Regions from separate parts of the Microbispora bryophytorum genome, predicted to be linked through region 2. Evidence: riboswitches for the same ligand, from Rfam matches in the RefSeq annotation. Region 2 holds a riboswitch; each other region holds the start of a gene.

Region 1 (4,411 bases), on a different contig from region 2:
AGGCGGCTCGGCACGGCGCGCGGGTCGACGGAGTAGAAGTTGCGGCCGGTCGGCAGCACGTTGATCAGCCCGCGCAGCGGCGACCCGGACGGCCCGGCGGGCACATACCCCCCGGCGAGCGCGTGCAGCACGTGGTCGAGTTCGTCGGTGGTGCGCGCGAGGCGCGGCACCACCTCGGTCGCCGCGAACGTCAGCACCCGCGCGACCGCCGGGTCGCCGGTGACATCGGCGACGGCGGCCGGGTCCCAGCCGCGTTCCTCCATGGCGGTGACGAGCGCGCGGGCCTCGGCCTCGACGCGGTCCACGACGCCGGTCGCGGCGCTGCCGTCCTCGGCCAGGCCGAGCGCCTCGCGCAGGCCGGGCAGGGTCTCGCGGCCGGCCCACATCTGGCGGGCGCGCAGCATGGCCAGCACGAGGTTCACCCGGGCCTCGCCGGTCGGGGCCGCGCCGAGGACGTGCAGGCCGTCGCGGATCTGGGCGTCCTTGACCTCGCAGAGCCAGCCGTCCACGTGCAGGATGAACTCGTCGAACTCGGCGTCGTGCGGGCGCTCGCTCAGGCCGAGGTCGTGGTCGAGGCGGGCGGCCTGGATGAGGGTCCAGATCTGGGCGCGGATCGCGGGCAGCTTCGCCGGGTCCATCGCCGCGATCGTCGCGTGCTCGTCGAGGAGCTGTTCCAGGCGGGCGATGTCGCCGTAGGTCTCGGCCCTGGCCATCGGCGGCACCAGGTGGTCCACGAGCACGGCGTGCGCCCGGCGCTTGGCCTGGGTGCCCTCGCCGGGGTCGTTGACCAGGAACGGGTAGACGAGCGGGAGGTCGCCGATCGCCGCGTCGGTGCCGCAGGACGCCGACAGGCCCGCCGCCTTGCCCGGCAGCCACTCCAGGTTGCCGTGCTTGCCGACGTGGACCATGGCGTGCGCGCCGAACCCTGTGCCTTCCCCAGCCGACAGCCACCGGTAGGCCGCCAGGTAGTGATGGCTCGGCGGCAGGTCGGGGTCGTGGTAGATCGCGATCGGGTTCTCCCCGAAGCCGCGCGGGGGCTGGACCATCACCACGACGTTCCCGCTGCGCAGCGCCGCGAGCACGATGTCGCCCTCGTGGACGAACAGCTCGCCGGGCGGTGCGCCCCAGTGGCGTTCCACGCCGGCGCGCAGGCCGGCGGGCAGCGTGTCGTACCAGGCGCGGTAGGTCTCGGCGGGGATGCGCACGGGGTTGGCCGCGAGCTGCTCCTCGGTGAGCCAGTCCTGGTCCTGGCCGCCCGCGGCGATGAGCGCGTGGATCAGCGCGTCGCCGTCCTGCGCGGCCTGACCGGGGAACCCGTCGCCGAGGTCGTAGCCCTCCTCGGCCAGGCGGGCCAGCAGCCTGACCGTGCTGGCCGGGGTGTCCAGGCCGACGGCGTTGCCGACCCGCGAGTTCTTCGTCGGATACGCCGACAGCATCACGACGAGCCTCTTGTCCCGCGGGGGCACGTGACGCAGCAGGCCGTGCCGGACGGCGATGCCCGCGACCCGGGCCGCGCGCTCGGGGTCGGCGACGTAGACGGTCAGGCCGTCGTCGTCGATCTCCTTGAACGAGAACGGCACCGTGATGATCCGCCCGTCGAACTCGGGGATCGCGACCTGTGAGGCGGCGTCCAGCGGCGACAGGCCGTCGTCGCCGGCCTCCCACTCGGCGCGGCCGGTCGTCAGGCACAGGCCCTGCAGGATGGGCACGTCGAGGCCGGCGAGCGCGCCGACGTCCCAGGCCGCGTCGTCCCCGCCCGCGGACGCGGTCGCGGGCCGCGATCCGCCCGCCGCGAGCACGGTCACGACGAGGGCGTCCGCGCGGCGCAGCACGTCGAGCAGCTCGGGCTCGGCGGTGCGCAACGAGGAGCAGAAGACCGGCAGGGCCCGGCCGCCCGCGTCCTCGATCGCCTCGCACAGCGCGGTGACGAAGCCGGTGTTGCCCGCCATGTGGTGCGCCCGGTAGTAGAGCACGCCGATCACCGGGCCGTCGCCGGGCCGGGCGTCGCGTTCGAGTACGCCCCAGGTCGGGGTGGCGGCCGGGGCCGCGAAGCCGCGACCGGTCAGCAGGACCGTGTCCGACAGGAACGCGTGCAGCTCGGCGAGGTTGGCCGGGCCGCCGTGCGCGAGATAGGCGTGCGCCTCGGCGCAGACGCCGCCGCTCACCCCGCCGCTCACCGTGGACAGCTCCATCAGCTCGGCGTCCGGGGCCTGCTCGCCGCCGAGGACGACCACCGGGCGCGGGCCGGCGAGCAGGGCGTCCAGCCCGTCCTCCCAGGCGCGCCGCCCGCCGAGCAGCCGGACGACCACGAGGCCGGCCCCCTCGACCAGGGCGGGCAGGTCGTCCACGGTGAGCCGGGCCGGGTTTCCCAGGCGGAACGCCGCCCCGCTGGCGCGCGCGCTCAGCAGATCGGTGTCCGACGTGGACAGCAGCGCGATGAGCGGCTCGTCCGTGCGCATGGCAGGGTCCTCCCTCGGGGTCCTCGCCCCGGGTCGTGGCGGTACGACGGCAGGAGTCTCCTGGCTCCCGGATCGACGCTCACCCCGGCCTTCCCGTCTTCCGACAGTGGCCGTGTGGTGGGGTTCGCTCCCCGGTCACAGTGGCGGGACCGCGCCGGATTCACACCGGCTTCCTCCGCTTGCCATCGTTCACCGCAGACCTTACGGGACGGAGGCCTGATCGAAAAACTGGCGTTAGCATCCTGCTTGTGGTCATAGGTGGCATTTCCGGACGCGTGGCTCGGGACGCCTGCCCCGGCGCGCTCCAGGTGCACGCCGCCGCGGACGGGGCCCTGGCGCGCGTCCGCGTGCCCGGCGGCGCGCTGACCGCCGGCGCGCTGCGCGAGCTGGCCGCCTGCGCGGAAGAGCTGGGCAACGGCGTCATCGAGCTCACCTCACGCGCCAACGTCCAGGTGCGCGGGCTGGCCGACCCGGCCGCGTTCGCCACGCGGACGGCCGCCGCCGGGCTGCTGCCCTCGGCAACCCACGAACGCGTGCGCAACATCGTCGCCTCACCCCTCAGCGGCCGGTCGGCCACGAGCGTCCTCGACGTCCGGCCGCTGGTGGCGGCGCTGGACGCGGGCCTGTGCGGGCGTCCCACGCTGGCCGATCTGCCCGGCCGGTTCCTGTTCGCGCTCGACGACGGCACCGGCGACGTCCTCGGGCTCGGCGCGGACGTGACGCTCGCCGCGCACCCCGTTGCTCACCCCGGCGGGGATGTGACGCTCCTGCTCGCGGGCGAGCCGGTCGGCTCGGTGACCGCCGGCGACGCCGTCGCCGTCGCTCTCGCCGCCGCCGAGGTCTTCCAGTCGGTACGCGGGGACGCCTGGCGGGTGGCCGAGCTCCCCGACGGCCCCGCGACGATCGCCGCCCGCCTGCCCGGCCGCGCGCCCGTGGCCGTGACGGCCGCCGAACCGCGTAAGGGCGGCGTGTTCGCGCAGGTGGACGGGCGAATCGCGGTCGACGTGATCGTGCCGCTCGGCCGGCTCACCACCGCGCAGGCGGGCCTGCTCGCCGACCTGACCCCCGCCGAGGTGCGGCTGACGCCGTGGCGTACCGTCGTGCTGCCCGATCTCGCCCCCGAGGCGGCCGGGCCGGTGACCGCCGCGCTCACCGGAGCGGGTCTGGTGACCGATCCCGCCTCCCCGTACGCCCGGCTGTCGGCCTGCACCGGGCGGCCCGGCTGCGCGAAGGCCCTGGCCGACGTCCAGGCCGACGCGCTGCGCTGGGCGGAGACCGGTATGCCCGAGCTGCCTGCTGGGGCGCCGCACGGGCTCCTGCATTGGGCCGGGTGCGAGCGCCGCTGCGGGCGTCCGCGCGGGCGGGTCACCGATGTGGTCGCCACGCCCGGCGGCTACCGCGTGAGCCATTGAACGAACAGGGGTACCCGTGCCCGAGCACGACTACGTCCGCGACGGAGCGGAGATCTACCGGCGGTCGTTCGCGACCATCAGGGCCGAGGCCGACCTGACGGGCCTGCCCGCCGACGTGGCCAGGGTCGCGGTCCGCATGATCCACGCCTGCGGCATGACCGACCTGGTCGCCGACCTCGGCTACTCCCCCGCCGTGGTCGCGAAGGCGCGCGCCGCGCTGCTGGCGGGCGCGCCCGTGCTGTGCGACGCGCAGATGGTGGCCTCCGGTGTCACCAGGAAACGCCTGCCGGCCGCCAACGAGATCATCTGCACACTGAACGACCCCCGGGTGCCCGCGCTCGCCGAGCGGCTCGGCACCACGCGCAGCGCCGCCGCCCTCGACCTGTGGCTCGACCGCCTCGACGGCGCGGTCGTGGCCGTCGGCAACGCCCCGACCGCGCTGTTCCGGCTGCTCGAACTGGTCGCGCGGGGCGCGGGACGGCCCGCCGCCGTGCTGGGCGTCCCGGTCGGCTTCATCGGCGCGGCCGAGTCCAAGCGCGC
Region 2 (4,411 bases):
CGCGGTTGGCGGCGTCCTTGAACGTCATCCAGCCGTTGCCGGTCTGGGCGAGCGTGCGCATCATCCGGGCGTACAGGGCGCGGGCCGGCACCTGCCGGACGTGCCGCCCGGCGGCCTCCAGCTCGCGGTAGCGGGCGTCGAACGCCTCGCCCCACAGGTCGGTCAGCTCGGGGGCCTCCTTGGGGTCGAACAGCGACCACGTGCCGTCCGCCTCGACCCGGCGCATGAACTCGTCGGGCACCCAGTTGGCCAGGTTGAGGTTGTGGGCGCGGCGCGACTCCTCGCCCGTGTTGTCGCGAAGCTCCAGGAACTCCTCGACGTCGGCGTGCCAGGTCTCCAGGTAGACGCACGCGGCGCCCTTGCGCCTGCCGCCCTGGTTGACGGCCGCCACCGACGCGTCGAGCGTGCGCAACCAGGGGACGATGCCGTTGGACAGGCCGTTGGTGCCCCGGATCAGGGATCCGCGCGAGCGCACCCGCGTCCAGGCGACGCCGATGCCGCCGGAGTACTTCGACAGCCGCGCCACCTGGCCGTACCGCTCGTAGATGCTCTCCAGCTCGTCGCGGGGCGAGTCGAGCAGGAAGCACGACGACAGCTGCGGCCGGCGCGCGCCCGAGTTGAACAGCGTCGGCGAGCTGGGCAGGTAGGCCAGCGTGGACATCAGGCCGTACAGCTCGGCCGCCTCGGCCACCGTGTCCGACAGGCCGCAGGCGACGCGCAGCAGGAAGTGCTGCGGGTGTTCGAGCACGCGCCGGGTGACCGGGTGGCGCAGCAGGTAACGGTCGTAGACCGTGCGCAGTCCGAAGTACTCGAACCGGTCGTCGGCCGCCGGGTCGATCAACGCGTCGAGCGCATCGGCCTCGCCGGCCACGAACGCGGCGATCGCATCGCCCAGCAGCCCGGCGGCGTGGGCGGCGGCGACCGACTCCGAGAAGGTGCGCACCCCCTCGGCCGCGGCCTCCTCCGCGATCAGACCGCTCAGCAGCCGGGCCGCCCGGCGCGAGTTCTCCGGGTCGGCGATGACCCCCGCCGCCGCCTCCTCGATCGCCTGCCGGACGCCCGCCGCGTCCACCGCGCCGTCCGCTTGGGAGTGGGCCTGCCGTACGGCAGGGGCAGAGGCTACGGAGACGGAGGCGGCGCGGCGCGGGGCGCCGGGTCCGGGATCTCCCGCCGAAGCCCGCGGCCCGCCGCGCTGCCCTGACGCGGGGTCCGCGGACGCGGAGGCCGGGTCGGTGATGGTCATGATGCCTCTCCTCGTCGTTGCGTGTCCCGGCCGGACCGGAGGGGAGGCATGCCGCGGCGCACGCGCACGAGAGGGAACCGTGCCGTGACGAAGCGGCGAGCCCACCCTCGGGGCCCGGCGCGGGGCGCGCGCCCATGCGCGCGCGTCACTGGCAGGTCTTCGGACTCGCGGGCGTCCGGACGGGCTCGCGCCCGCCGGTCCTACTGGCCGTCGCTTCCCGGGCGCGCTCGCGCCCAGTGCTTGCCGACACGGTGCCTGAGGCACAGTGCCGTGTGACGGCGGTCGTTCCCGCTCACCGCTGCGGGGCAGTCCCGGATTCGCACCGGGTTCCCTCTTGCCTCACCCCAGGTGAACCAGCAACGCGATGGATCCTACATCTTGTGGCCCTTCCCGCAAGCACCCCTACAAGTTGTGTTTCTCACCGAACTCCGAGATCATTGAGAAGCAGGGCCGTACGGCGTGCCTCGCCGACGAGCCATTGGCTGAAGTCGTCGCCGTCGAGCCACATCGGCGTCCAGTCGTTGCGGTCGCACAGGCTCCGCCAGCCCGGAGTGTCGGTGACGGCCCGGCACAGGTCGAGCAGGGCGTCCTGCCCTGGTGTGCCGCGCGGGGCGATCAGCCCCGTCCAGTCGGCGTACACGACCCGGACGCCCGACTCCGACAGCGTCGGCGCGTCCACCCCGGGCAGCCGCTCGGCGGAGGAGACCGCGAGCGGCCACAGCCGTCCGGCGCGCACGTGGGGGGCGACCTCGCGCCTGCTGCCGAACCCGAGCGGGAGCCGGCCGTCGAGGACCGCGGCGACGGCCTGCGCCCTGCTGCCGAACGGGACGTAGTCGAGCAGACGGGGATCGGCCCCCAGTCCCCGCGCGGTCATGCCGAGCAGCAGGTGCTCGGAGCCGCGGTCGGCGCCGCCCGCGACCCTGGGCCCCCCGGGGTCGCGCAGCAGCGCGGCGGCGAACTGCTCGAACGTGCGGTAACCCGAGTCGGGCGAGGCGACCAGCACCTCCCACTCCCCCGTCAGCCGCGCGAGCGGGACGGCCCTGGCGACCAGGAGCGGGTCGCGGGCCCGCGCGCAGGCGGCGAGCAGCGCGGGATCGGCGATCACCAGGTCGGCCCGCGGCCCGCCCTGCCGGGCGAGAGCCGTCCCGCCGTCGCGGGCCTCCCGCCTGATCTGTACGGCCCGGGCCCACCCACGCCCCTCGATGAGCGACTTGAACCCGGCGGCGACGTCATCCCCGCAGCCTCCGGGCGGGCCCGGGACGGCCAGGGAGAGCTCCCCGCGGCGTCTTGGCGCCTGAACACCGCACGCGCCCGCCAGGGCCAGGGCTCCCAGCGCGAGGACCGAACGGCGTCGCATGTCGGCACCCTCCTACCCGAAGAGCCCCTTACACGCACAGACTATGAGCAACTACCCCAAGTCACCACATAACGGACGCTACGACTGCGGCGATCGATGGGCGCGTTGGCGCCCCTCCTCGAACAGGAGGCGCAACTGGTGGCCGTGCATGGGCCGCGCTCGCACAGGGCGCCGAGAATGAGGATCCGGACGGACGACACGCGACTGCTCTTGCGCGAGTGGTCCATCCTGCGCAACACCCGTGGATCCGGATCCGGGACGGCGTCAGATACAAAGGCAGCCATGGACGATGTCGTCGAGCACCGTTACGGCCGGGACGACATGCGGCTGGTGAAGGCGTCCTTCCGTACGCATCGTTTCGTTCCTCACGCGCACAGCGAGTACGCCGTCGCGGCCATCGAGCGCGGGGTGGAGGCCGTCCGCTACCGCGGCGCCACCGAACACGCGCACGCGGGCAGCCTGCTCCTTCTCGACGCCGACACCATCCACGCCGGCCGCCCCGGCATCGCCGAGGGCTGGGACTACCGGGTCTTCTACCTCCCGCCGGTGCTGCTGGCGGAACTCGCCGGGCACCGGCCCACCTTTCGCGTACCGACTCCGTACGACCCCCGGCTGGCCGCGCGCCTGATCCGGCTGCACCGCCGCCGGGACCAGGACTCCCTGGCCGCGCAGGAGGAGTTCGAAGCGCTGTGCACCGAGATCCTCGTCCGCTACACGCGCCGCGGGATCGCTCCGGCGCCGCCGGTACCCGTCCGCAGGGTGCAGCGGCACCTGGCCGAAGACCTCCGGCTCACCCCGAGCCTGGACGAGCTCGCGGAGGTGGCGGGCCTGCCGCGATTCCGGCTGCTACGCGCCTTCCGCCGCGAGACCGGCGTCACCCCGCACGGCTACCTGCTCCAGCTGCGCCTGCGCCGTGCCCAGCAGCTCCTGACCGCCGGGCACACCGTCGCGCGCGCCGCCGCGGAGAGCGGCTTCTACGACCAGGCGCACCTGCACCGTCACTTCCGCCGCACGTTCGCGGCCACCCCGGGCCGGTTCGCGCGCAACGACGTACAAGACCGGCGCGGCTCGCCCGCCTAACGTCTCCGGCGTGGACGAACACACCAGCCCCGAGTTCTCCCGCAGCGCCCTGCTCACCATCGACCTGCAGCGCGACTTCGTCGCCGACATCGCCGGCACCGCCGAGGCGCTGCCGGCCGTCCGGCGCCTGACGCACGCGTTCCGCCGGGCGGGGCGGCCCATCGTGCATGTCGTGCGCCTGTACCTGCCCGACGGCGGCAACGCCGACCTGTGCCGGCGCACGCTGCGTGGCAAGGTCAACCCGCACTCGCCGGGTTCCCAGCTCGCCGACGGACTAACGGAAAGCGAGCTCGACCCGGACCTGCTCCTGGCGGGACACGCGCAGGAGATCCGCCCGGACGAGCACATCCTGTACAAACCCCGCTGGAGCGCCTTCTTCCGCACCCGGCTGTTGGAACGCCTCGCCGAACGCGCGGTGAGCACGGTGGTCGTCGCCGGCTGCAACTACCCGAACTGCCCGCGAGCCACGCTCGTCGACGCGACCGAACGTGACCTGCGCGCCGTCGCCGTTCGCGACGCGCTGTCCGGCTGGACCGCTGACGCGGACCGCGAGATGGCCGGGATGGGCATCGCCTGCCTGAACACAAGCGAGGTCGTCGCCGCCATCCGGACGCATGTGGCGTCCTCGGGCTGACCACCGCCTGCAGACCCGGGCCGCGACGCCGTACGGCCCGCGCCGGGCGGGCGCGGGCCGTACGGGAGGAACAAGGGCTACTCGACCGTCACGCTCT
Region 3 (4,411 bases), on a different contig from region 2:
TCGCGTATCCGGCGGTCACCATCGGCGGCACCACCGCGGCGGAGACGGCCACGGCGAGCGCCACCCCTCCGGCCAGCGACAGCCCGATCACGAACGACTGCTCGGCGGCGAGCAGGCCGAGCGTCTGCCGGAAGCTCGCGCCGAGCGCGCCGAGCACGGCGAACTCGCCTCTGCGCTCGCGCGCCGAGACCGCCGCGTTGACCAGGAATCCCAGCACGGCGAACGCCAGCGCCGCCGCGAAGCCGAGCAGCAGCGCGCCCTGCAGACCCGCCGCCGTGGGGTCGTCCCTGTAGCCGGCGGTCAGCGTGGCCACGTCGACGACGTCCCTGCGCGCCAGCGCGGTGGCGGCACGCGTGGTGTCGTTCCCGTCGGCGGCCAGCCACCACTCCGTCACCGGCCAGTCCGCCCCCTTCGCGCCTTGTCCCCGCAGCGCCGACAGGTCGGCGAGCAGGGCCGGGGCGCCCTCCGGCGTGCCGGGCATCGCCGTGACGACGCCCACGACCCGGATCGGGATCGACGCCGTGCCGGCCGTGATCCGTACGGTGTCGGCCAGGCCGGGGGTCACCACGACCGGAAGCGGCTGTCCGGCGGACCCGGCGATCCGGGACATCAGCGTGGCCGGCGACAGCTCCGACAGGTCGGGGCGCAACAGCAGGGCACGGCCCAGATGCGCCGCGTCCGCGGCGATCAGCGTGGCGTCCGCGCCGTCCGCGACGACCCTGGCGCGGTGCGCGGGCACGGCCGCCGCGACCCCCGGCAGCGTGGTGAAGGTCCGCGCGTCGTCCCCGGGGAGGGCCGGGACGCGCAGGGCGGCGCCGGCGAGGTGCCGGGCCCGGTCCTCCTGGGCGCCGCGCCAGGTCGCGGCGGTGGTCAGGGACAGCACACCGATCGCCGTCGCCATCGTCAGCAGCAGCGCGGGGCCCGAATAGCGGGCCGGGCGCCGGCTCACCTGCCGGGCGGCCAGGGCCGGCCCGAACCCGGGGCGCCGCCGCGTCGCCCGCTCGGCGACCCTGGCGACGGCGGGCACCAGCCGCAGGGCGGCCATCCCGCCGCAGAGCAGGGCGAGCGCCGGTCCCGCCCCGACGAGCGGGTCGAGCCCGAGCTCGCCGCCGAGACGCGTCGTCTCCGGCGCGTCCTGGCCGCGCAGGCGCCAGACGGCGAGCGCCGCCAGAACGAGCAGCGCCACGTCGGCCCCGGCCCGCTGGACCAGGCCCGGCCGGTCGGCGCGCCCGCGCGCCGCCTGCTCCTCGACGTACGTGCGGCGGGCGGCGAGCAGGGGCGGGGCGGCCAGCATGGCGGCGCAGGCGAGCGCGACCGCCGCCGCGACCGCGAACGTGGTCCCGTCGGGCGCGCGGGGCGGCTCCACGCCGGTGGCCTCGATCCAGGGGAGGGCGCTCATCGGCCGCAGGAGGACGGGCGCGAGGAACGGCGCCGCGGGCGCGCAGGGCAGCGCGATCAGCAGCGCCTCCCCCGCCGCCATGGCGGCGAGCCGCGGCGACCCGCCGCCCCTCGATCGCAGCAGGGCCGTCTCCATCCGGCGGTGCTCGGCGAGCAGCCGCGCGGTCAGCGCCAGCGCGTACGCGCTCAGCACCAGCAGTTGAAGCACCGGCACGAGCATGGTCGAGCGGGCGACCAGGGCGCCGCGGTCGAGCCGCAGCAGCGTGCCGGACAGCGTCTCGGTGACCGAGCACCGGGGGCAGCCGGCCCGTACGTCCGCCGAGACCGCGGCGACCGACGCCGAGAACGGCCGCAGCCGGTCGGGGGAAAGCCGGCGCAGATCGGGTTCGGCGAGCCAGCGGGCCGAGACGCCGGTCGCGAACCGGTCGAAGAAGGCGCCGGCCGGCACGACCAGGGGGCCGCGGGAGGTGAAGTCGCCTGTCTGCGTGCCGTAGCGCAGCAGCTCCTCCCCCTTCCAGCGCGGGTCGTCGGGGTCGCGCAGCCGGAAGACGCCGGTGACGCGCACGCGGGCGGGTTTGCCGTCCAGGCGTCCGACGACGGTGAACTCGTCGCCGGTGGCGACTCCCATCGCCCGCGCGGCCGGCTCAGAGAGCGCCACCGTGGTTCCCTCCGTGGGCCAGCGGCCACTCACCAGGTCCGCCTGGCCGTCCAGTCCCTCGTACGCGGCGAACCGGGTCAGGACGGGCCGGCCGCCGTGGTCCCCTTCCTTCAGCGCGTACGAGGCGGACTCGACACGCACGGTGACCCGTACGGGCACCTCGCCGTGGGCGTGGGCGATCCCCGCGCGGACGGCCCGGTCGGCCCCGGCGAAGTCGCCGGCGGCGACGGAGGAGGTGACGACGGTGGCGGTGGCGGCGAGCGGAGCCGTGTCCAGGGCCCGCCGCACGCCGGCCTGGGTCGCCGACCCCGCGTGCAGCAGGAGAGCCGAGACCGCCGTGGTGGCGAGCAGGATGGAGCCGAACGCGGCGGCCAGCAGCAGGGGCTCGGCCAGCGCGCGCCGGACCACCAGCGGCAGCCGTCCGCGCACCGTACTCACCATCCGGGCCTCACCATCCGGGCCTCACCATCCGGACATCACCACGTGCATCCCGGCATCATGGCAAGCATGATCGAGGAGCACCAGCGTTCCGTTCATCTGAGGTGAGGGGAAACGGGCCGAGGAGGGCTGCATGCCTGCGGTGGGGCCGTTGCTCACGGGAGCCCGGCGGGTCGCGCCACTCTGCGTGGCCCGGGTGTTCGACTTCGACCTGGACGGCCCCCGGCGCCGCGCGCGTGCCCCTGCGCGAAGAACGAGCCGTTCTCCATGATCGCCACGCTGGAACGTACATAGAGGCACACTTGCGAAACATCCGGCACGAAGGTGTATGTTGACCACCGCAAGCGACGGACGTGGAGGAAGCCGGTGTGAATCCGGCGCGGTCCCGCCACTGTCACCGGGGAGCGACCCTCACCACGCCACTGCCCTGCACGGGCGGGAAGGCTGAGGGAAGCGCCGATCCGGGAGCCAGGATACTCCGGCCGTCGGACCTTCGACCGGGGGCGCGGACACCCCCAGGGGGGACATCCCATGGCCGGGATGCCCGGCGGCGGCCTGCTTGTCGCGGGCACCACCTCCGATGCCGGGAAGAGCGTGCTGGTGACCGGCCTGTGCCGGTGGCTGGCCCGCCGCGGCGTACGGGTCGCGCCGTTCAAGGCGCAGAACATGTCGCTGAACTCCTATGTCACCGCCGACGGCGCGGAGATCGGGCGGGCGCAGGCCGTGCAGGCGGCCGCCTGCGGGCTGGAGCCGACGGCCGACATGAACCCGATCCTGCTCAAGCCGGGCAGCGACCGACGCAGCCAGATCGTCGTGCGCGGACGGCCGGTCGCGGACGTGGACGCCATGGAATACGGCGCGCGCCGCGACGAGCTGCGCGCGATCGCCGTGGAGTCGTATCGGCGGCTGGCCGGCGAGTTCGACGTGGTGATCTGCGAGGGGGCGGGGTCCCCCGCCGAGATCAACCTCCGGGCCGGGGACATCGCGAACATGGGCCTGGCCAGAGCCGTCGGGCTGCCGGTGATCGTCGTGGGTGACATCGACCGCGGTGGCGTCTTCGCGCACCTGTACGGCACGGTCGCGCTGCTCGACGCCGCCGACCAGGCGCATATTTCCGGATTCATCGTGAACAAGTTCCGGGGCGCGCGGGAGCTGCTCGCGCCGGGGCTGGACATGATCGAAGGGCTGACCGGGCGCCGGGTCTACGGGGTCGTGCCGTGGCTCGACGGATTGTGGATGGACGTCGAGGACTCGCTGTCGCTCGACACCCGGCCCGCGCACGCGGCGAGCGCGCCCGTCGACGGCGCGTTGCGGGTGGCCGTCGTGCGGTATCCGCGCATCTCCAACTTCACCGACGTGGACGCGCTGGCCGCCGAGCCTGGAGTCACGGTCAGCTTCGTCACCTCACCCGCCGCCTGCGCCGACGCCGACCTGCTGGTTCTCCCGGGTTCGCGGGCCACGGTGCACGACCTGGCCTGGCTGCGCGACACCGGCATCGCCGACGCCGTCGTCCGCAGGACGGGTCCGGTGCTCGGGATCTGCGGCGGCTACCAGATGCTCGCCCGCACCATCACCGACCACGTGGAGTCCGGCGCGGGCACCGTGCCCGGCCTGGGGCTGCTCCCCGCCGACGTCACGTTCGCGCCGGACAAGACGCTCGGCCGGCCGGCCGGCGAGGGCTACGGGCATCCGGTACGCGCGTACGAGATCCACCACGGGGTCGTCACCCGCGACGGCGGCGAACCGTTCCTCGACGGGTCCCGCGCCGGAAACGTGTGGGGCACGACCTGGCACGGCGCGCTGGAGAACGACGGGTTCCGGCGAGCCTTCCTCGGAGAGGTGGCGCGGGCGGCGGGGCGGGAGTTCCGCGGTGATCCGTCGCTGTCATTCGCGGGGCTGCGGGAGGCGCGGCTGGAC

Evidence for each region. A riboswitch is a leader RNA that binds a small molecule or an ion and turns the genes downstream of it on or off. The one in region 2 is predicted to bind cobalamin.
Region 1: another riboswitch for cobalamin. It lies ahead of cobN (cobaltochelatase subunit CobN); the one in region 2 lies ahead of ACGFIB_RS12845 (ribonucleoside-diphosphate reductase subunit alpha).
Region 3: another riboswitch for cobalamin. It lies ahead of ACGFIB_RS19755 (cobyric acid synthase); the one in region 2 lies ahead of ACGFIB_RS12845 (ribonucleoside-diphosphate reductase subunit alpha).

What each region holds. Positions count from the first base shown of each region.
Region 1 is NZ_JBICTF010000005.1:502,243-506,653, forward strand. It holds gene cobN (cobaltochelatase subunit CobN) at 1-2,459, opposite strand, end outside; cobalamin riboswitch at 2,513-2,635, opposite strand; gene cobG (precorrin-3B synthase) at 2,735-3,871, shown strand; gene ACGFIB_RS19790 (precorrin-8X methylmutase) at 3,888-4,411, shown strand, end outside.
Region 2 is NZ_JBICTF010000003.1:791,778-796,188, reverse strand. It holds gene ACGFIB_RS12845 (ribonucleoside-diphosphate reductase subunit alpha) at 1-1,243, opposite strand, end outside; cobalamin riboswitch at 1,377-1,616, opposite strand; gene ACGFIB_RS12840 (Bug family tripartite tricarboxylate transporter substrate binding protein) at 1,662-2,600, opposite strand; gene ACGFIB_RS12835 (AraC family transcriptional regulator) at 2,883-3,680, shown strand; gene ACGFIB_RS12830 (cysteine hydrolase family protein) at 3,691-4,314, shown strand; gene glmS (glutamine--fructose-6-phosphate transaminase (isomerizing)) at 4,392-4,411, opposite strand, start outside.
Region 3 is NZ_JBICTF010000005.1:491,981-496,391, forward strand. It holds gene ACGFIB_RS19750 (FtsX-like permease family protein) at 1-2,497, opposite strand, end outside; cobalamin riboswitch at 2,800-2,995, shown strand; gene ACGFIB_RS19755 (cobyric acid synthase) at 3,026-4,411, shown strand, end outside.